3 regions of the Arthrobacter sp. P1_H7 genome follow, and region 1 is predicted to be linked to each of the others. Evidence: predicted binding sites of a transcription regulator. Region 1 holds the regulator's gene; each other region holds the start of a gene.
What was found. Region 1 encodes LexA, which represses DNA repair genes until DNA is damaged. Its sites were predicted from a motif close to TCGAACANNTGTTCGA; they were not measured.

Region 1 (7,197 bases):
CGAGGACTCGCTGGTGGTCCGTTCCATGCGTGCGGTCCGGCCCTCGGCGGTGGTGGATCCGGTGTTGCTCATGTAGATGTGTCCTTTGGAAGAAGGCAGGGTGTTGGGCACTCTGGCGGGGACGATCGGGCTCCCCACCAAGTCTAGGCCTGCGGCTTTGCGGAGCCGGCCAGGATGAGTTCAAGGGCCTCCAGGAAGGCTGTGGTTTCTGTCTCAGTGCCGGCGGTGACGCGCAGGTGGCCCGGAATGCCGACGTCGCGGATGAGGACACCGGCGTCCAGCATGCCCTGCCAGACCTCATGGGGGTTCTCCAGACCGCCGAAGAACACGTAGTTGGAATCGGACGCGGCCGGCGTCAGGCCCAGGCGCGTCAGTTCCGACACGATCCGGTCGCGCTGGCGCTTGATGTCCTCGACGTCCGCCATGAGCGCCTCCCGGTGGCTCAGGGCGGCCAGGGCCGCGGCCTGGGTGATGGCCGAGAGGTGGTACGGGAGACGGACCAGCCGCAGGGCGTCCGCGACCTCCGGGGCCGCGGCCATGTAGCCGAGGCGCGCGCCGGCGAGGGCGAAGGCCTTGCTCATGGTGCGCGAGACGATGAGCCGTTCCCGGCCAGGCAGCAGGGTGAGCGCGCTGGGCGTGCCGTCGTGGGCGAACTCGTGGTAGGCCTCGTCGACGATCACGATGGTCTGGCTGGCCTCGCCGGCGTCATAGACCGCCTCGACCACATCGAGGCCCAGCCCAGTACCGGTCGGGTTGTTCGGGGAGCAGAGGAAGACGATGTTGGGCTGAAGCTCGCGGACCTGCTGTGCCGCCGATTCCGCGCTGAGCCCATAGTCCGAGGCGCGGGCCCCGACGATGTATTCCGTATCCGTGCCGGAGGCCAGCAGCGGGTACATCGAATACGTGGGAGGGAACCCGAGGGCCGTCCGGCCGGGGCCGCCGAAGGCCTGGAGGATTTGCTGAAGGACTTCGTTGGAACCGTTCGCGGCCCAGATGTTCTCCGCGCCCAGGCCATGGCCAAGGTATTCGGCGAGAGCTTCGCGCAATTCGGTGAACTCGCGGTCCGGATAGCGGTTCAGCCCGGCAGCGGCGGCGCTCACGGCCTCGGTGATCGCGGCGCGGACATCGGCCGGGACCCCATGGGTGTTCTCGTTGACGTTGAGCAGGATGGGGACGTCCAGCTGCGGCGCGCCATACGGACGCAGGCCACGCAGGTTGGCTCGGAGGGGCAGTCGGTTGAGGCGCTCAAGCTGGTCAGTCACGTGACCAGTTTAAGTGGTAGCGGGACGGGCGCTGAAACTGTGACGCCTGCGACGGCATCTGGGGGAGGTTACTTGGACGGGACGAACAGCTGCTGGCCCGGCATGACACCCGCGGCGTCCAGATTGTTCAGCTGCACGATGTCCGCCACGACGTCGCGGGGATCGCGCTCCGGAGCCACCGACCCCGCAATGGCCCAGAGGGACTCCCCCGGTTGCACTGTGACGGAAACGGTCGGCGTCACCGAGAGCTGGTCCGCGGAATCTGCCGCCTTGGCGGGGGCGTTGAGGAATCCGCTGAAGGACAGGATGAACGCCGCCAGCAGGATCAGGGGGACACCGAAAAAGACGAAGCGTCCGCGCCGGGTGAGCCGCAGCGGCGGCTGCTTCGGCCGGCCGGCGGAAACCGCGCCCGCGGCCCCTTGCGGCACCTGCGAGGTCGCGGACGTGCGGCGCCTGGCATTGAGCGGGTAGACGTTGCCGTAACGGGAACTGTCCTGGCCCATGCCGCTTTCGCTGATGTCGCCGTTTCCGACGATGCCGTGCCCGATGCTGCGGAGATCCGCCGCGCCGCCCGGAACAACACCTCGGCGGCGGGGCGTGATGCCCTGAATGCTAGTGCCGTGAAACGCGCTTGAAACTGACATGAACTGAGCCCTCCTGGACCATAGTTGCCGCCCGGCGTACTCACGTACTCGCCGCCAACCGGCCGAACCTTCGAACATAGAACCGAACATCGCTTGCGAACCCAGGTCAGCGAAATCGAACACATATTCGAATCTTGCTTGTTCTGTTTTAGCACTTACTAACGAACGATGTCGAGACTCGCTAGAACAAATGTTTGAAAAAGGTCTGCGGCTGGCCTATTTTTGAGGGACAGGACAACCACTTTGAACTCCCACTTTCGAACTCCCCGTGGGAATCCATTCGTAGTTGATCAGCAGGGTCTGACATTTCAGGCCGGAAGTTCCCGGTGACAGCAGCCACGGCAGCCGGGCGGAACGGAAAGGCATTGGCGAACATGGCAGCACAAGCCACCGGCGGCAGGGCCACCCCACGGAGCCCGCAGCCCGCCCGGGCCCCCAAGAGCCTTACCGTCCGGCAAAAGAAAATCCTGGAGACCATCCAGCGGTCCGTCACGGACAAGGGCTACCCGCCGTCGATGCGCGAGATCGGCGACACCGTCGGTCTCGCCAGCCTCTCGAGCGTGACCCACCAGCTCTCCCAGCTCGAGAAGCTTGGCTACCTGCGGCGTGATCCGAAGCGGCCCCGGGCCATGGAAGTGCTCATGCCGCTGACCCTGGACGAGGGGACCACGCCTATATCGGGGGTCGAGAAGTCCAGTCCCTTGCGGGCCGTCGGCGGCCTGTCGGTAACCGAGCTCGCCAGCGCCACTGACACGGTAATGGTGCCGTTCGTCGGACGCATCGCCGCCGGCGGGCCGATCCTCGCGGACCAGGTGGTGGAGGACGTTATGCCGCTGCCCCGCCAGCTCGTGGGCCATGGCGAACTCTTCATGCTCAAGGTCGCTGGCGATTCAATGATCGACGCCGCCATCTGCGACGGCGACTGGGTGGTTGTCCGCCGCCAGGGTGATGCCCTGAACGGCGACATCGTTGCCGCCCTGCTGGACGACGAAGCCACGGTCAAGACATTCCGCCAGCGGGACGGCCACACCTGGCTGCTGCCGCAAAACACACAGTACGAGCCCATCCTCGGCGACCACGCCGTCATCATGGGCAAGGTCGTCTCGGTACTGCGCTCCCTCTAAGCTGCGCTCCCTTTAGCCATCCCGGGCCAGGCCGCCAGTAGCGGCCACCCCGCGCGGATTTCCGGCGCAGGGTGGCGGCCCGGCCTGGGGTTTAGTCTTTCGCGGAGTCCTTCGCCAGGCGCTTCAGGGCCGCCATGGCTATCGATGAATCGGTGGTGGGCCAGAACGGCGGCAGCGCCGCGCGCAGGAAGCCGCCGTAGCGCTCCGTGGAGAGCCGCGAATCCAGCACTGCCACCACGCCCTTATCCGAGGTCGAACGGATCAGCCGTCCGGCGCCCTGCGCGAGGCGGATGGCGGCATGCGTGGCCGAGACGGCCATGAAGCCATTGCCGCCGGCCTGGGCCACAGCCCGCGAACGTGCCGTCATCAGCGGGTCGTCCGGCCGCGGGAAGGGAATCCGGTCGATGACCACCAGCCGGCAGGACACGCCAGGGACGTCGACGCCCTGCCAGAGGGACATGGTGCCGAACAAACACGTATCAGGCTCGTCGGCGAACTGCCGCACGAGCGCCGTCATGGTCGACTCCCCCTGGCACAGGATGCTGAGGCCCAGCCGGGGCCGCATGGCCTCGGCTGCTTCCTCGGCCGCACGCCGCGAGGAGAACAGGCACAGTGCACCGCCGCCGGACGCGCGGATCAGCTTCTCGAGTTCGTCCAAAGCCTCGGGGGACGTTCCGCGGCCGGGTTTTGGCAGGTGCCGGGCGACGTAGAGGATGCCCTGTTTCGGGTAGTCGAACGGGGATCCGACGTCGACGCCGGTCCAGCTCGGGGCGCCGTTGCCAACCAGGCCCAGGCCTCCGGCGGCGGGTTCGAAGGCAGCGCCGATGGCCAGTGTGGCCGAGGTCAGGATGACGGTGTGGTCCGCGAACAGGCCTTCGCGCAACCGTCCCGCGACGCTCAGCGGGGCCACATTGATCAAGGCCGGCGCGCTCTCGTCCGGCTGTGAGTAGCCCTGCGCCGGGTCGAAGCTGCTGTTGCGGGAGAACCACACGACTTCGCGGTTTTCGCGCGCTGCAAGGAGGCGTTCACAGAGTTCCAGGATGACCATGAGGCGTGAACGGGCCAGCTGGCGTCCGCCGTCGGCCGTCGCGGAGCTGTCCCCCTTGGAATCGGACAGGGCGGCGCGGCACGCGTCGCGCAGCTGGTCGATGCAGTCCAGCTGCTCGCTGTTCAGGCCATTGGGCATCAGCCCGCTGGGGACGCCGTCGATGGCCAGCTCCAGGTGGGCAGCGGCATTGTTCAGCGCATCCACGGTGATGCCCGTGTGCTTCCGGGCCCCGGACGCGGCGGCGTGCACCATCGCCACGGAGAGCTGGCCCGAGACCGCGCCCGTGACGCGGTCCTGGAGTTCGTGCGCCTCATCCACCACCACGACGTCGTATTCGGGCAGCACCGCCAGGCCTTCGAAGGCGCTGACGGCGAGCATGGCGTGGTTGGTGACCACGACGTCGGCATCGGCGGCGTTCTGCCGTGCCAGCTCGCTGAAGCATTCGGCCGCGAGCGGGCATTTCTGCGCGCCGAGGCACTCCATGGAGGTGACCGATACCTGGCGCCAGGCCCGGTCCGTGACGCCGGGCATGAGCTCGTCGCGGTCCCCCGTCGTGGTCTCCTCGGCCCATTCGCGCAGGCGGACGACTTCCTTGCCCAGCTGGGAGGACGGCCCGCCCAGTGCGGCGGCGAAATGCGGCACGCTGGTGTCCTCGCCAAGGGAAAACAGCTGTCCCTCGGAAGGTTCTTCGGACGGGAAGCCGCCCTCGAGTTTGTGCCGGCAGACGTAATTGGACCGGCCCTTGACCAGGGCGACCTTGACGGGCCGTTCCAGGGCAGGCGTGATGGTCTTGAGCAGCCTGGGCAGGTCGCGGCCCACGATCTGGGTCTGCAGCGCCAGGGTGGCGGTGGAGACCAGGGTGGGTTTGTTGCTGGTCAGCGAATGCGCGATGAGCGGAATCAGGTAGGCCAGGGACTTGCCGGTGCCGGTGCCGGCCTGGACCAGCAGGTGGTCGCCGCTGTCTATCGCGCGCGCCACCTGCCGGGCCATTTCGTGCTGGCCATCGCGGCTCTGCCCGCCCATGCCGGACACGGCACGGTCGAGCAGCTTAACCACAAACTCCTCGCCGGCCGCGCCGGCAACCGAACCGGTATCAGGCTCGGCCGATCCACCATCCGCTGGTTCGGCGTCGGCTGGATCGGCGTCGGCCCTGGTCACCGCCGCCTCAGTCATTGCTGATGAAGGGATCCAGTTCGGCGGCGAGTCCTTCACGCACCATCACCACGGCACGGGTCCCGGTTTCCTCGTGGTCGAGGCTGAGGATCTCGGCGTCGGTCTCGTGGAGCTTGCTGAGCAGATCCCCGCGGTTGTACGGGATCAGCAGTTCCAGCTTGACGCTGGGCCGCGGAATGCCGTCGCTGATGGCCTTGAGCAGTTCCGGAATGCCTTCGCCGGTGCGGGCCGAGACCACCACGTGGCGCGGCTCGCGCTGCTTGAGGCGTTCGACCACGAACGGGTCAGCGGCGTCGGCCTTGTTCAGGACAATGATTTCCGGAACCTTGCGCGCGTCGACTTCGCTGAAGACCGTCCGGACAGCGGCGATCTGGCCTTCCGGATCCGGGTGCGAGACGTCCACGACATGCAGGATCAGGTCAGAGTCGGCCACCTCTTCCAGCGTGGAGCGGAATGCCTCCACGAGCTGGGTGGGCAGGGAACGGACAAAGCCCACGGTGTCGGCCAGGGTGTATCCCAGCCCGTCAGCGGTTTCGGCCTTGCGGACGGTGGGGTCCAGGGTGGCGAACAGGGCGTTTTCCACCAGCACCCCCGCGTCGGTCAGCCGGTTCAGCAGCGAGGACTTCCCGGCGTTGGTGTACCCGGCGATCGCCACCGAGGGCACGGCATTGCGACGGCGGTTGGCCCGCTTCGTTTCCCGGGCAGGCTTCATGGCGGCGATTTCGCGCCGCAGCTTGGCCATCCGGGTCCGGATCCGGCGGCGGTCCAGTTCGATCTTGGTCTCACCGGGACCACGCGAGCCCATGCCGGCACCGGCGCCGCCCACCTGGCCACCGGCCTGGCGGGACATCGATTCACCCCAGCCGCGCAGGCGCGGGAGCAGGTATTCGAGCTGGGCGAGCTCCACCTGCGCCTTGCCTTCACGGCTCTTGGCGTGCTGGGCGAAGATGTCCAGGATCAGCGCTGTACGGTCAATGACCTTGACCTTGACGATGTCCTCCAGGCCGCGCCGCTGGGACGGGGCCAGTTCGGCGTCGACGACGACGGTGTCGGCGCCGGTGGACATCACGATGGCTTTCAGTTCCTGCGCCTTGCCGGAGCCGAGGAAGGTCCCGGGATCGGGCTTGGCGCGCCGCTGGACGAGCCCGTCGAGGACCTCGGAGCCGGCTGTCTCAGCGAGGGCGGCAAGTTCACGCAGGGAGTTCTCGGCGTCCGCGAGGGTGCCCTCGGTCCAAAGGCCGGCCAGGACGACGCGCTCAAGGCGCAACTGCCGGTATTCGACCTCGGTGACGTCTTCGAGCTCGGTGGACAGGCCGGCCTTGCGGCGCAGCGCGTGGCGTTCCTCAAGGTCCTGCTGGTCGCCGTCGAAGTTGGTGTACACCTCGTCCAGGCGGGAGATGGCCTGTGCCTTGCCGAGCACCGACGTCGGGCCGCCGGTACCGGCACCGGCGGCGGTGCCATGGCTGGTGCCGGAGCCGCCGCCGCGGCCTGGGGCGGGGGTGTCCTTGGAAAGGATCCGGTCGATTACAGCTTGGATCTCCTCAGGGCTCATGTCCTGGGCTGCTGAATCGGGTCCGGTGTTGGGATGGCTGGTCATGGTCTCCTTTAAAGGTTCGGCTCTTTCAGAATAGTGCCGATTGATGCTCTGTGGGGCGGTATTCGCGCTGGGCTGACGGCGAGGGGTCATGCAGGCCTCCTGGATTGCCCGCGGCAACGGTGCCGGGGCAGGGCTGGCTCCGTGCGGAGCGGCGGCTGGGTGAGGATGGGAGCGGCAAGAAATGCGCGCGGCTGTGGGGAGCGTGCGGCTGTCGGGAACATAGTGACGTAGTCGCCATCCGCTGAGCCGGGCCTCGGATCAGCCAAGGAGTGCCGCGCCCCTGAAACACGGTGTCTGAGAAACACGGGCACCGGGCAACACACGTCTGGGAAACAGAGTGTCTGGGACA
Region 2 (7,197 bases), on a different contig from region 1:
CGAGACAAAACGCCAGGTGCGGGCGTTGTGGAGCCGGTCGGCGAGTTTGATCATCAGGACGCGGATGTCCTTGGCCATGGCGACGACCATCTTGCGCACAGTCTCGGACTGGGCCGCCTCACCGAAGCTGACCTTGTCCAGCTTTGTGACGCCGTCCACCAGCATGGCCACTTCCGGGCCGAACTCGGTCTTGAGGTCGGCAAGGGTGTAGGAAGTGTCCTCGACGGTGTCGTGCAGCAGGGCCGCGGCCAGCGTGGTGCCACTGAGGCCGAGTTCGGCGAGGATGGTGGCCACTGCGACCGGGTGGGTGATGTATGGGTCACCGCTCTTGCGCTTCTGGCCCCGGTGGCAGCGCTCTGCAACCACGAAGGCGCGCTGGATGAGGTCGAAATCCTCTTTGGGGTTGTTGGCGCGCACCGTGCGCAACAACGGCTCCAGGATCGGCGAGTATGCCGGGGCACCGCGGCCCGTCAGCCGGGCAAGGCGGGACCTCGTGCGTTCGCGACGGCCGGGGAAGGTGGGCCGGGCACCGGAATTGTCAACCGGCACGGGAACATCGGGGCGTCCGGGAACCACCAGGCCAGTCTGTGACCCCTGGCCTTGGCCCTTGTCCGCTGGTGCCTCCGGCACCGGCGTCGAACGTTCTTCCAATGGAGCACCTCTCGCGACCGGTTAATTATTCAAGTGTATTCCCGCAGCAGGATACTTCGATAACCGGCGGGGATACGGCGACGGGCCGGAGGCCGTCGAAAGGGACGGTCTCCGGCCCGTTTGTGGCCGCTTGGGACGGTTCAGGCCGTGGCGGGCGATGCCGGCGACGCGGTCTTGGCTGCCGCTTCGGCGCGCCTCTGCTCCACCCGCTTGGCCTGTTTGACCAGGTCGGGTTCGCCCTGCCGCAGCGCGGCGTACAGCGGAGCCGCGATGAAGATCGTGGCGGCAGTGCCGACCAGGATGCCCACGAACAGGGCCAGGGACAGGTCCCGCAGGGTTCCGGCACCGAGCAGCCCGGCCCCGATGAAGAGGATCGCGCCGACCGGCAGGATGGCCACCACCATGGTGTTGATGGACCGCACCAGGGTCTGGTTGATGGCGAGGTTGACCTCTTCGGCGAAGGTCCGCCGGGTGGAGGCCTGCATGTCCGAGGTGTTCTCCCGGATCTTGTCGAACACCACCACGGTGTCGTACAGCGAGTAGCTGAGCACCGTGAGGAAGCCGATGATGGCGGACGGGGTCACTTCGAAGTCGCTGAGGCCGTAAACACCGGCGGTCATGAACATCGTTACGGCCATGCCGACAAGTGCCGAGAGCGACATCTTCCAGGTCCGGAAGTAGAGCGCCATCAGGACCGCGGCCAGGCCCACAAAGATTGCCAGGCCCATCAGCGCCTGCTTCGTGACGTCCGCACCCCAGGTGGGGCCGACGAAGGTTGACGTGACTTCGTTATCCGTCACGCCGTAGGCCTTGGTGAGGCCTTCCTTGATCTGCAGCGTCTCGTCGTCGGAGAGCTTGTCCGTCTGGATCCGCATGGTGGTGCCGGCGACATTCGCCACGCGCGGCACGGACCCCGACACGACGTCCTTGACGGCCTTCTCGCCGAGGGAGGCCTCGGTGGTCTTGACGTTGGAGACCGTGAACTCGGAGCCGCCGCGGAACTCGATGCCGAGGTTGAATCCACCCTTGGCGACCGGGATCAGGATTGAGAGCGCGACGGCGATTCCGGCGATCAGGAACCAGATCTTCCTGTAGCCGACGAAGTCGTACGAGCGCTTGCCCGTGTACAGCTCATTGCCGAATGTTGAGAAGTTGACCATTTACTTGCCCTCCTTGGACGCGCTCTTGGAGGTACCGGCGAGCTGTGCCTGTTGTGCCTGGTCCTGCTTTTCGGCGAGACGGCGTTCTGCAATGGTCATCCGGCGCTCTGCCTCGGCGGCGGCACCGGTGTTCTTCGCCCGCACTACTGCCACGGGCTTGTCCTCCGGGGTACGCATCCGGCCGGCACCGCGGTACAGCGGGACGGCGCCGAGGCGCTTCGGGTCCAGGCCCGAGAACCGGTGGCCTTCGCCGAAGAACTTGGTGCGGGCCAGCAGCTGCAGGGTGGGGTGGGTGAACATGAAGACGACGATGAGGTCGGCGATCGCGGTGAGGCCGAGGGTGAACGCGAAGCCGCGGACGTTGCCCACGGCCACAAAGAACAGCACGACGGCGGCGAGGAGGTTCACGGCCTTGGACGCGAGGATGGTGCGCTTGGCCCGCTTCCAGCCGTTTTCGACGGCCGAGACCAGGCCGCGGCCTTCGCGGAGCTCATCGCGGATGCGCTCGAAGTAGACGATGAACGAGTCGGCCGTCTGGCCGATGGCCACGATCAGGCCGGCGACGCCGGCGAGGGAAAGCCGGTAGTTTTCGGTCCAGCCGAGGATGGCGATGGCCAGGAACGTCAGCACCCCGGCGATCACGAGGGAGGCCACGGTCACAAGGCCAAGTGCCCGGTACTGGAATAGCGAGTAGACAAACACCAGCAGGAGGCCGATCACGCCGGCGAGCATACCCATGCGGAGCTGCTCACCGCCGAGGGTCGCCGAGATCTGCTGTTCGCTCTGGATTTCGAAGCTGATTGGCAGGGCACCGAAACGGAGCTGGTCCGAGAGGGCCTTGGCCGACTCCTCGGTGAATCCGCCGGTGATCTGCGGCCGGCCGTCGGTGATGACGGCAAGGGAGCGCGGGGCGGAGATGACCTGGTCGTCCAGGACGATAGCGAACTGGGATTTCGGATCCGAGCCGGTCTGGCCGCCGCCGGCGGCGTAGAACTGGTACAGGCGCTCGGTGATTTCCTTGAACTTGGTGGTGCCCGCGTCATCGAACTGGATGTTGACGGCCCATTCATTGGTCACGGCGCCCTGGGCGCCGCGCTGCAGCTGGAACGAGGAGGACTTGATGTTCGAGCCCTTGACCTCCACCGGACCGAGGATGTACTTGATGGCCGGCGAATTGGCCGACGCCGGCTCGCAGGTCACCAGGGGCTTGGTCGGGTCGGAGCGCTGCTGCTTGTCCTGGGAGGGGTTGTCGCAGTCGAGCGCCTCGAACTGCTTGTAGACCTCGGGGGTAATCCAGTTCTCGTCACTGCTGTTGGCGGGTGCGGCAGTCGGCTTCGGCAGCTGGGCGTCCGGGGTCCTGGACGCGGCGGGGACCGCTGCGCCGGGACCGGTCTGGATGACCGGGCGGAAGTTCATGTCGGCGGAAGCCTGGATCAGTGCACGGGTTTCCTTGGCAGGGGTTCCCGGGAGGCTGACGACGACGTTGCGGCCGGACTGCGTGCTGATTTCCGCTTCCGCAACACCTGAGCCGTCCACGCGCTGGCGAATGATCGCCACGGCCTGGTTGAGCTGGTCTTCGGTGATGCCCGAACCGCCCTCAACCTTGGGCGCCAGGATCATCTGGGTGCCACCTTCAAGGTCCAGTGCGAGCTTTGGAGCCCAGCCCGCCTGGCCGGCCATCGTGCCGCCCGCCAGGACAGCCGTCATGGCGGCGATGATTACGCCAAGCCAGACCAGCATCCTGATGGCTGAGTATTTGGGGCCAGTTCGTGCCATTGTCGATCTTTCTATTATTTACGGCGGATCCGCCAGCGCGGGCTCTGGGCCCCCGCCGGCGGATGCCCGCAACCGTTGCTTCGCGGGATAGCTCAGGAAGGCAGACTAGCTGTCTTTTTTGCCTTCGTCGTTGAGGCGGCGCAGGGTTTCCTCGGGCGTTTCGGTGCGCGGCGCGTCGAGGACCGGGGCGCTGGCGTCCGTGCCCTCAGCACCCAGCTTCTCGGTGGTCAGCGAGGACGCGTCGTCGGGAACGACGGTGGGCTCTTCGGCCGCGACAACCGGCTCCACAATTTTGGTGACGGCCTGGCGGTGCACGGTGGCGGTGTTCCCCGGGGAGAGCTCCAGCGTGACCTTGTTCTCGGCCTCATCGATGTTCACGATCCGGCCGAACAGCCCGAAGCTCGTCATGACCTCTACACCGGGCTCGAACTTGGACTGAAGCTGTGCCTGCTGCTGCTGGGTCTTCTTGTTGCGGCGGAACATCATGAAGACGAAAAGTCCGAGCATGACGAACAGGAGAATCGTCATGATGTCGATGCCGCCGCCGGCCTGCGGCTGGGTCTGGGCAGAAATAAGTCCGAACACAGGGATTGTTCCGTTCTGTACTTGCATAGCTGTTTTTCAGCAACGTCCGTTTGCTCCGGGCGGCGCGGGCAGGGGTCTGCGCAGCAAACTGGCAGCGAGACCGTCCCCCAGACCGCCGGCGGCTACCTGCTCTCCGCCCACGGAAACAAAACCCGAACGTGCCGAGCGTCATACCAGTCTAAAGGGAAAAGCTGAAAGAACGGTGCTAGCGGCTGTTTGGGATCCATTGAGGATCGGTTTCTTCGCCAAGATCCCCGCCGGGCCCGCCCATCGGGCTCTGGCCCAGCTCGTCGGCCTGGAACAGCTCCAGCGGGTCCTGGCCGAAGGCGCCGGCTGGAACGGCGAAGCCCAGGTGCGTCCATGCCGGCGCCAGGGCAATGCGGCCGCGCGGCGTCCGGCCGAGCAGTCCCTCCCGCACCAGATAGGGCTCGGCGACCGTTTCCACGGTCTCCGTTTCCTCGCCGACGGCGATCGCGAGCGTGGACAGGCCGACCGGCCCGCCGCCGAACTTGGTAATGAGGGCCTCGAGAACGGCACGGTCCAGACGGTCCAGGCCGCGCTTGTCCACCTCATACATGTCCAGGGCCGCAGACGCCGCCCGCGCGTCGATTTGCTCAATGCCGTGCACGAGCGCCCAGTCCCGGACGCGGCGCAGGAGCCGGTTGGCGATGCGCGGCGTGCCCCGGGACCGGCCGGCGATCTCGCTGAATCCGGCGGAATTGACCTTCAGGTCCAGCAGGCCGGCGGAACGGCGCAGGACCAGTTCGAGCTCCTCGACTGAGTAAAACTCAAGGTGGCCGGTGAAACCGAAGCGGTCCCGCAGCGGCCCGGGCAGGAGGCCCGCCCGCGTGGTGGCGCCGACGAGGGTGAAGGGCGGCAGCTCCAGCGGAATGGCCGTGGCGCCGGCGCCTTTGCCGACGACGATATCAACGCGGAAATCCTCCATCGCCATGTACAGCATTTCCTCGGCCGGCCGGGACATGCGGTGGATTTCATCCAGGAACAGGACCTCGCCCTCAGAGAGCGAGGAAAGGATGGCCGCGAGGTCACCCGCGTGCTGGATGGCCGGGCCGCTGCTGATCCGCAGCGGGACGTTCATTTCGGCCGCGATGATCATGGACAGGGTGGTCTTGCCCAGGCCGGGAGGGCCCGACAGCAGCACGTGGTCCGCGCTGCGGCCACGCATACGCGAGGCCTCCAGGACGAGGGAGAGCTGCTTGCGGACCCGGTGCTGGCCCACGAAGTCGTGCAGGTTCTTGGGCCGCAGGGCGGCTTCGATGACCCGCTCCTCCGGCTCCTCTCCCCCGGCGACGATCGACGGCTCAGCCACGCGCGCCTACCCGGTTTCCGGCGCGGGCGCCGTCCTGGCCCAGCCAGCGCAGCGTCGCGCGGAGAATCTCCGCCACATTGCCGTTGGCGGCAAGGTCCGGGGAATCGGCCAGAGACTTGTCGATGCTGGCCGTGGCATCCTTTTCGGACCAGCCCAGGCTGGTCATCGCGGCCACCACCTGTGGCTTCCAGACTGATTCCGCGGACACGGCCGCGACGGGCGCGCCGGCAGTGCCGTGCGGCACAAGCTTGCCGGCGAGTTCGAGCACGATCCGGCCGGCTACCTTCGGTCCGATGCCGGGGACTTTCGTGAAGGCCTTGCCGTCGCCGGAGTGTGCGGCCACCCGGATGGCTTCCGGCTCGTGGACGGCCAGCACGGCCAGGGCGAGGCGGGGACCGACGCCGCTGACGCTGAGCAGCACGTCAAACACCTCGCGCTCGTCATCGCTCGCGAAGCCGAACAGGGTCAGCGAGTCCTCCCGCACGATCAGGGACGTGAACAGCTTTCCCTCCTCACCCACCCGGAGGCCACTGAGGGTCTGCGGTGTGGCGTTGACGCTCATGCCGGCGCCGTTGAGGTCGATCACGGCGGAGGACAGGCCAACATGCGCAACGGTTCCGCGAAGAAAACTGATCAAGGCCGGGCTCCTGGTCTAACTGGCGTCTACAACTGGGGGACTAAAGAAAGTACGGCCGGGCACGCCGGCTATCCGAACATATCTACGAATACCCTACCAAGCTCCGCGGCGCCACAGCCGGACATTCAGCGCGCACGGCGCGCTTTTGCCTCCGCGTCCGCCCACGCCCGCTGGGCCGGAGTGAGGGACTGGCTGCCCGGCCCCGTCGTCACTGCATCCTTGGTGGAAGTGCCGCCGCCGGACCGCCAGGCGTGCGTGATGGCCAACGCGAGGGCGTCGGCGGCGTCGGCCGGGCGCGGGGGCGCGTCCAGCCGGAGGATCTTGGTCACCAGCTTGGTGACGGCGTCCTTGTTCGAGGTCCCGCTTCCCGTCACGGCGGCCTTGACCTCCGACGGGGTGTGCAGCGCCACCGGGATGCCACGGCGCGCGGCGGCGGCAATGACCACGCCGGAGGCCTGCGCCACCCCCATGACCGTGCTGACGTTGAGTTGGGAAAAGACCCGTTCCACGGCGAGGACGTGCGGCTCGTACTTGTCCAGCCACTCATCGATGGATGTGGCGATGACCAGCAGCCGCTGGTCAAGGCTCTCCTCGGGGGAAGTTCCCACGACACCGAAGGCCACCATGGTGGCCCGCCGGTTCCGCTCGACGTCGACGACGCCGATCCCGCAACGGGTGAGGCCCGGGTCAACCCCCAACACGCGCAGCGTCACGATTGGGCCGTCAAGACCGGGCCTCAACGTCTCGGCGAGTTGAGCGCGTCACTCAGCTTCCAGTGCGGCCTGCACTTCGTCGCTGAGGTCGGCGTTGCTGTAGACGTTCTGCACGTCGTCGAGCTCTTCCAGGGCGTCCACAAGCTTCATGAACTTCTTGGCGGCGTCGAGGTCCAGCGGCACCTGCATGGACGGCACAAACTCGGCCTCGTCGGTGTCGTACTCGATGCCGGCTTCCTTGAGGGCATCGCGGATGGCCTGCAGGTCGGTCGGCTCGGAGTGGATCTCGAAGCTGTCGCCGTTGTCCTTGACTTCCTCTGCCCCGGCGTCGAGGACTGCCATCAG
Region 3 (7,197 bases), on a different contig from region 1:
GTGCGGTTGCCTCCGTTGAGCTGCTCGACGAGATCGGCGGTGCCTTCGACTTCCTCGATGTTGATCTCGGTGTACCCGATGCCCTGCGCGTCCAGCTGCTTCTTCAACCGGTTGCAGTAGCCGCACCACGTGGTCGAAAACATGGTGATGGTGCCGGATTCGGGGGTGAAGTCCACGAAGTTCTCCTCAAGTAAGTGGGTGGGGCCGGCGCAAAGGGCCGGCCCCACTGAAGTCGTACGTCACTTCCAACAACCGTACCCCGCAGCCCGCTATTCCCGCAGGCGCGTGACGGAGACGGGGCGGATGACATGGGATGCGTGCGGTGGCATGCTGGTGCCATGTGTGGACGCTACGTGATGGCCCGGGCCGTCGGAGACCTGCTGGCCGAATTCGATGCCGGGCTGGAGGATGAGATCGCGATTCCACCGTCGTGGAACGTGGCCCCGACGGCGGATGTGCCGATCCTGCTCGAACGGCTGGTGGAGGGGGAGCCGGTCCGTCAACTGCACATTGCGCGCTGGGGCCTGGTGCCGTCCTGGGCCAAGGACCCGGGCATCGGGTCCAAGATGATCAATGCCCGCAGCGAGACCGTGCTGGAGAAGCCGGCCTTCCGGAAAGCGACCCGCGCACGTCGCTGCGCCGTCCCGGCGGACGGCTACTACGAGTGGAAGGGTGAGGGCCGCACTAAGCAGCCCTACTACGTCCATCCCAAGGACGGACGCCCCATTGTTTTCGCGGGGCTTTATGAATGGTGGCGGGACCCGTCCAAGGCGGAGGGCGACCCGGAGCGCTGGATGCTCTCGACCTCGATCATGACCACCGACTCGCCGCCGGAGGGCTACGCCGGGGGGATGCTGGCCGAGCTGACCGCGCTGCATGACAGGGTTCCGCTGCCCATGAACCGCGAGACCATGCAGACCTGGCTGGACCCGCAGGCCGATGACGCGGCCGGGCTCGTGGACCTGGTCCGGGCCGGGGCGCATGACGTGGCGGAAGGCTGGACGATCGACGCCGTCGGCACCGCCGTCGGGAACGTCAAGAATGACTCACCGGAACTCATCCAGCCGGTCGGGAACCTGTTCTAGCGGGTGCCCCGGCACATCCAGCGACTGCCCCCGCGTGGGGGCGTTGGGCACCTGAGGTCAGATCGTCACTTTGCCGCCGCCGTCGACCGACCAGCCGGGGTTGAAGGCGACTTCCCAACGGTAGCCGTCGGGATCGGCGAAGTAGCCGGTGTAGCCGCCCCAGGGCTGGGTCTTCGGTGCCGCAACGATGCGGGCTCCCGCGGTCTCGGCTTCGGCCATCACCCGGTCGACTTCCGCTGTGCTGGCCAGGTTGTGGCTGAGCGTAATGCTCGCAATGCCGGCAGGGGGATCGGTGGCCGCTTCGGACTGCATCTGGCCCGCGTCCCAGAGCGAGAGGATGAGCCCGTGGTTGACCTGGATGAAGAGCACCTCCGCGGGGACTTCCCGGTGGGCCGGCCAGCCGAGGCCCTCGACGTAGAAGCGGCGTGAGGCGTCAACACTGCGGACACCTAGCGATATGAAGTCGACTCGTGGCTGCATCTTTCGATACTGTCATGCACATGCCCACAAATCACGCAGACGACAAGGCCGCCCAGGCCGACCGCGAACAGCTCGCCGCCGTGCGGGTGGCTGTTGACGAGGTGGACGAGCAGATTGTGTCCTTGATCGGGCGCCGCGAACGGCTGATCCGGATCGCGGGGACCCTCAAGGCGGACAGCGCCGAGGTCCGTGCGCCCGGCCGTGTGGAGCGGGTCATCGAGCATGTCCGCGCCACGGCGGAAAAGAAGGACATCGACGTCGAACTTGTCGAGAAGACTTACCGGGCGATGATCGATGCCTTCATCACGCTCGAGCTGGAAGTGTACAAGTCCACTTCCTAGCGGGAGCCTGTAAGAAGTTGCCTAGAGGGCCTCTTCGACAGGCACGTTGGCCTGGTAGTCCCGGCCGTCACAATCGCTGAAGGCCGTCATGAGATGGCCCTTCGGCAGGCCAAGCACAGTCGCAATGGGAAAGTTCCCGGTGATGGTGTTTCCCGAGTGTTCCACGCCTTTGAGGTCGAAATTTTCTTCGGTGCCGTCATGGCTGAAGCAGTAGAAGGACACAGCCTCGCCGTTCATGAACTCGATTCCCATTCTTCGCTGATGGGAATAGTCCGGGGTTGCAGCCAAGAGGCCCACCACGTAGGCGCCCTGGCCGGGAATGTTTCCGTCTATATCAAAAGTCGCCACCAAGATTGAATCCTTGGCAGCGATGCTTACGTGCTTCAGTAGTGCGTTATGGGAGCTCATGGCTCAATCCTGCTACCTGCATCTGCGTCCGTCCACCCCCGATCTGGGTTTTGTCGCCACTCCGACGTAGACTGTTTTTATTCGAATATATGTTCGAATATAAGTGACGGCGCTGGCAGAAGCGCTGGCAGAAGCGGGGACTGGGCCGGCTCCAGCCCGGACTGGGTCGGGAGGCAACGTGGGCATTTTCAGCGAGTCCGTGGATGTCGTCTGCACGCCCTCCGGCCAGCCCCTGCGCCTGGACTGGGCCGGCCGGCGCTATACGGTCTGCGCTGACCCCGTCCGCTGGTATGAACGCCGACAGTGGTGGGCGGAGGAACGCCGGGCGCCGCTCGGGAGCGGTCCTGGCCTGGTGGATCACGAGATCTGGCGGGTCCAGGTGCGTGCGGCCGGGGATCACGCCCCGGATTCGACCCTTACCCTTGACCTGACCCGGCACGTAGGCAGTGGCCGGTGGCGGCTCCTGAAGATCCACGACGCCCTGCAGCCCCTCCGGAAGCCCGAATCAGCATGACATTCACCCATCTGCACGTCTCCACCGCCTTCAGCGCCCACTATGGCGTCTCCTGGCCGGATGAACTGGCCGCCGCGGCCGCCGCAGACGGCGCCACCGCGCTGGCCTGCACGGACCGTGACGGGCTGTACGGGACCGTCAAGCACCTGAAGGCGTGCATGGCCGCCGGGCTGGATGCGGTCGTCGGGGTGGACCTTGCGGTCTTTGACGACGACGGCGACCACCGCACCCAGCTCGGGGGACGCGTCGTCGTGCTGGCGCATGGACACAACAACGGCGCCGGCTACCGGGCGCTGTGCCGGCTGATCTCCGACGCCCATGCCCGCACCACGGGCAAGGCCGGGGGAATAGTGCCGGTGGCCGTCACCCGGGCGGAACTGGCCTCCCGCACCCTGCACCCGGAAACCCTGCAGCCGGTCCTGACAGTGCTGATCGGACCGGACTCCGATGTCGGCCGGGCCATGGGCGGCCGGCGCTACCTGCGGCCCCGCACCCTGTTCAAACGCTGGCTGGACGCCATGCCCCCCGGAACCCTCGCGGCGGAGGTTGTGTCCCAGCTCAGCCCGCCCGGGGAACCGCTGAGCACCGCCCATGCGGTGCGCATGCTCAAACTCGCCGCTGAACACGGGGTGCCCGCCGTGCTGAGCAACGCCGTGCGGTATGTGGCTGAGGACGGTGCGGCCACCGCCGATGTGCTGGACTCGGCCCGGACGCTGAAATCCCTCCCCGAGCTCTCCGCCGCCCCGCTGCTGCAGCCCAACGGGCAGGGCTGGCTGAAATCGGCGGCCCAGATGCTGCAGCTGGGCAAGGAGATCATCCACGCCGCCGGCTACGGCACGGCGGACCTCAAGCGGCTCCTGGCCCAGACCGAGGCGCTCGCGGACCGCTGCCGCATGGATCCAGAAGCCGACATGGGCTGGAAACAGCCCGTGGTCCCGGAGGCCTCCGTGATCGGGATCGACGGCGACGCGCTCGCCGAACTGACCCTGCGTTGTGAGGCCGGCATCGGCCGCCGCTTCCCGGGAATTTCGGGGCAGCGGGAACAGCAGCTGCGGGCCCGGCTGGAGCACGAGCTCCGGATCATCGACTCACTCGGCTTCGCCTCCTACTTCCTGACCGTCGCAGAGGTCTCCCGGATGATCCTGGACCTGGGCGTCCGGGCGGCCGCGCGCGGTTCGGGCGCCTCCAGCCTGGTCAACTACCTGATCGACATCAGCCAAGTGAACCCGCTCCAGCACGACCTCATCTTTGAACGCTTCCTCTCCCGGGACCGAGCCACGCTGCCGGACATTGACATCGACGTCGAAAGCGCTGAACGGCACAACGTCTACCGGAAGATCTTTGAGCGCTTCGGAGCCGAACGCGTCACGCTGATGAGCATGCAGAACGGTTACCGCGCTCGCGGTGCCGTGCGCGACGCCGGCCTGGCCCTGGGCATGGACGACGGCGAGGTCGGGGAAATCGCCAAGCAGCTGTGGCGGTTCTCGGCCCGGCATTTCCGCGAAGCCCTCGTGGAGAAACCCGAGCTGAAGGAATTCGCGGACCGGGTGGAGCAGCGCGGCTTCACCGAAAACCAGCAGCTGGACCTGCTGGTGGACCTCACGGAGCGGCTGGACCGGCTGCCCCGCCACATTTCCATGCACCCGTGCGGGGTCATCCTCGGCGATGCCACCCTGCTGGACCGCACCCCCGTGCAGCCCAGCGGCCTGGGCCTGCCCATGAGCCAGTTCGACAAGCACGACATGGACCCCATGGGCATGCTCAAACTCGATGTCCTGGGCGTCCGGATGCAAAGCGCCATGGCCTTCGCCGTCCGGGAAGTCATCCGGCTCCACCCGTCCAAAGCCGAGGTGGTGGCCGCCGGAGCGCATCCGGCCGGCCCTGACGGGACCGGGCCGGATTACATCTCAGGGGACGGGCACATCGACCTCAACGCGGTCCCGCTCGATGATGAGCCAACCTTTGAACTGATCCGCAGCACCCACACCCTGGGCTGCTTCCAGATCGAGTCCCCTGGCCAGCGCGAACTGATCGGCAAGTTGGCCCCCCGGGAATTCAACGACCTCATCATTGACATCTCACTGTTCCGCCCGGGTCCGATGAAATCCGACATGGTCCGGCCCTTCCTGGAGCACCGGCACGGATTCGCCCCCGAGGTCTACCCGCATCCCGACCTCAAGCCGGTCCTGAAGGAGACCCACGGGGTCACGGTCTTCCACGAACAAATCCTCAAGACCTTCGACGTCATGACCGGGTGCGGGCTGGCGCGCGCCGACGAGTTCCGCCGTGCGCTGGGCAATGAGGTGCTTGAAGCCAGGGTGGAGGAGTTCTTCCGGAACGAGGCGCGGGCCCGGAACTACAGTCCCGAGGTGGTGGACAAGGTCTGGGGCACGCTGAAGGCCTTTGGCAGTTTCGGGTTCTGCAAGGCCCACGGGGCCGCCTTCGCCGTGCCCACCTACCAGTCCGCCTGGCTCAAGGCACACCACCCGGAGGCCTTCCTCGCCGGGCTCTGGGAACACGACCCCGGCATGTACCCCAAACGCCTGCTCGTGGCCGAGGCCCGCCGGCTGGGGATCCCCATCCTTCCCCTCGACATCAACCGGAGCCAGGCCGAGTACCGGGTGGAGCGGGTGGAATCCGGACCGGACCGGGGCAGGCTGGGCATCCGCCTGAGCCTGAACGGCATCTTCGGACTCTCCGGCGCCGAGCTGAAACGGATTGTGGCCGGCCAGCCCTACGACTCCCTGGCGGACCTGCGGGCCAGGTCGCGCCTCAGCCGGCCCAGCATCCAGCGACTGGCCCAGCTGGGGGCCTTCGATTCGCTGCACCGGGCGTCCGGGGGAGACGCCAACCGGGCGGATCTGGTCCAGCACCTGCAGAAACTCCAGGCCCGCCCCCTGCGGAAGGGCGTGGAGGTCATTGAGGGCCAGCTGGCGTTGCCGCTGGGGGACGTGGAGCTGACGAACCTGTTGCCGGCGCTGCCCGCACCCAGCATGGTGGACAACGTCCGCGCGGAGCTGGACCTCATGGCCGTGGACGTCAGCGAGCACCTCATGACCAGCCACCGCCCGCTGCTGGACCGGCTCGGCGTCACCACCGCGGACAAGCTGCTGGGCCTGCGCAACGGCACGGAGGTGCTGGTTGCCGGTGTCCGGGTGGCCACCCAGACCCCGCCCATGCGCGGCGGCCGGCGGGTGGTGTTCATCAGCGTCGACGACGGCACGGGCTGCGTGGATTCGGTCTTCTTCCACGAAGCACAGGAGCAGTCCGGATCCTTGCTGTTCGGCACCCGCCTGTTGCTGATCCGCGGCACCACCCGCCGGACCGGGCCGCGGGGGATCAGTATCAGCGCCTCCATGGCCTGGGACCTCAGCCGCCCGGAGACCCTGCCGTTCCCGGAGCCGGAATCCGGCGTCGCCGGCCAGCAGGAGCCTTATCTGTCCAGCCCCTTGTCCAGCCCCCTGGACGGTATCAGCAGGAACCTCGCCATCACCGGGCTGGGCGGCTGACCGGCCCGCGGCGGGGCCGCAATAGCGTTGCGCCTGCGGCGCCGCTGCGCCCGTGGCGCGTTGGTTGGCCTCTGGAGAAACCGATAGCATGGACGAGGCTGGCTGTGGTCCCCGTACGCCACAAGCTACGAAGCCTTAACTTTGAATAGGAGACACCCGTGTCAGATGCCCAGCAGATCACCCTTCTCGTCGACGGCGAAGAGACCAAGGTGACTACCGGGACCACCGGCGCGGAACTCTTCTTTGAGCGCCGCGACGTCGTTGTGGCCCGCGTTAACGGCGAGTTGAAGGACCTGGACCAGCCCCTTCCGGAGGACGCCAATGTTGAGGCCGTCACCATTGATTCCCCGGACGGGCTCAACGTCCTGCGCCACTCCACGGCCCACGTCATGGCCCAGGCCGTGCAGCAGCTGCGCCCCGACGCGAAGCTCGGCATCGGCCCCTACATCACGGACGGCTTCTACTTCGACTTCGACGTCGCTGAACCCTTCACCCCGGAAGACCTCCGCCAGCTCGAAAAGATGATGCAGAAGATCATCAACCAGAACCAGAAGTTCGTGCGCCGCGTCGTGTCCGAGGACGAGGCCCGCGAGGCGATGAAGGACGAGCCCTACAAGCTCGAACTGCTGGGCAAGAAGAATGACGCCGCCGGGGCCGGCGAGGGCGTCAGCGTCGAGGTCGGCGCCGGCGACATCACGATCTACGACAACGTGGACCGCAAGAGCGGGGACAGCGTCTGGTGCGATCTGTGCCGCGGCCCGCACCTGCCGAACACCAAGCTGATCTCCAACGCCTTCGCGCTGACCCGGTCCTCGGCGGCCTACTGGCTGGGCAACCAGAACAACCAGCAGCTGCAGCGC

Region 2: ruvA (Holliday junction branch migration protein RuvA) is a predicted target of LexA. The motif match lies at 6,212-6,227, and genes of this name have one in related genera.
Region 3: AC1DXI_RS09645 (DUF6504 family protein) is a predicted target of LexA. The motif match lies at 2,396-2,411, and genes of this name have one in related genera.

What each region holds. Positions count from the first base shown of each region.
Region 1 is NZ_JBFUCO010000002.1:432,937-440,133, reverse strand. Features, by position in the region: gene hisB (imidazoleglycerol-phosphate dehydratase HisB) at 1-72, opposite strand, end outside; gene AC1DXI_RS02720 (histidinol-phosphate transaminase) at 144-1,262, opposite strand; gene AC1DXI_RS02715 (LysM peptidoglycan-binding domain-containing protein) at 1,331-1,906, opposite strand; gene lexA (transcriptional repressor LexA) at 2,281-3,030, shown strand; gene AC1DXI_RS02705 (ATP-dependent DNA helicase) at 3,122-5,251, opposite strand; gene hflX (GTPase HflX) at 5,244-6,848, opposite strand.
Region 2 is NZ_JBFUCO010000007.1:103,528-110,724, reverse strand. Features, by position in the region: gene AC1DXI_RS09750 (RelA/SpoT family protein) at 1-576, opposite strand, end outside; gene secF (protein translocase subunit SecF) at 792-1,811, opposite strand; gene secD (protein translocase subunit SecD) at 1,812-3,587, opposite strand; gene yajC (preprotein translocase subunit YajC) at 3,693-4,115, opposite strand; gene ruvB (Holliday junction branch migration DNA helicase RuvB) at 4,378-5,502, opposite strand; gene ruvA (Holliday junction branch migration protein RuvA) at 5,495-6,139, opposite strand; gene ruvC (crossover junction endodeoxyribonuclease RuvC) at 6,265-6,852, opposite strand; gene AC1DXI_RS09715 (YebC/PmpR family DNA-binding transcriptional regulator) at 6,901-7,197, opposite strand, start outside.
Region 3 is NZ_JBFUCO010000007.1:83,492-90,688, forward strand. Features, by position in the region: gene AC1DXI_RS09620 (mycoredoxin) at 1-176, opposite strand, end outside; gene AC1DXI_RS09625 (SOS response-associated peptidase) at 339-1,085, shown strand; gene AC1DXI_RS09630 (VOC family protein) at 1,143-1,565, opposite strand; gene AC1DXI_RS09635 (chorismate mutase) at 1,580-1,906, shown strand; gene AC1DXI_RS09640 (hypothetical protein) at 1,928-2,314, opposite strand; gene AC1DXI_RS09645 (DUF6504 family protein) at 2,493-2,828, shown strand; gene AC1DXI_RS09650 (DNA polymerase III subunit alpha) at 2,825-6,337, shown strand; gene thrS (threonine--tRNA ligase) at 6,496-7,197, shown strand, end outside.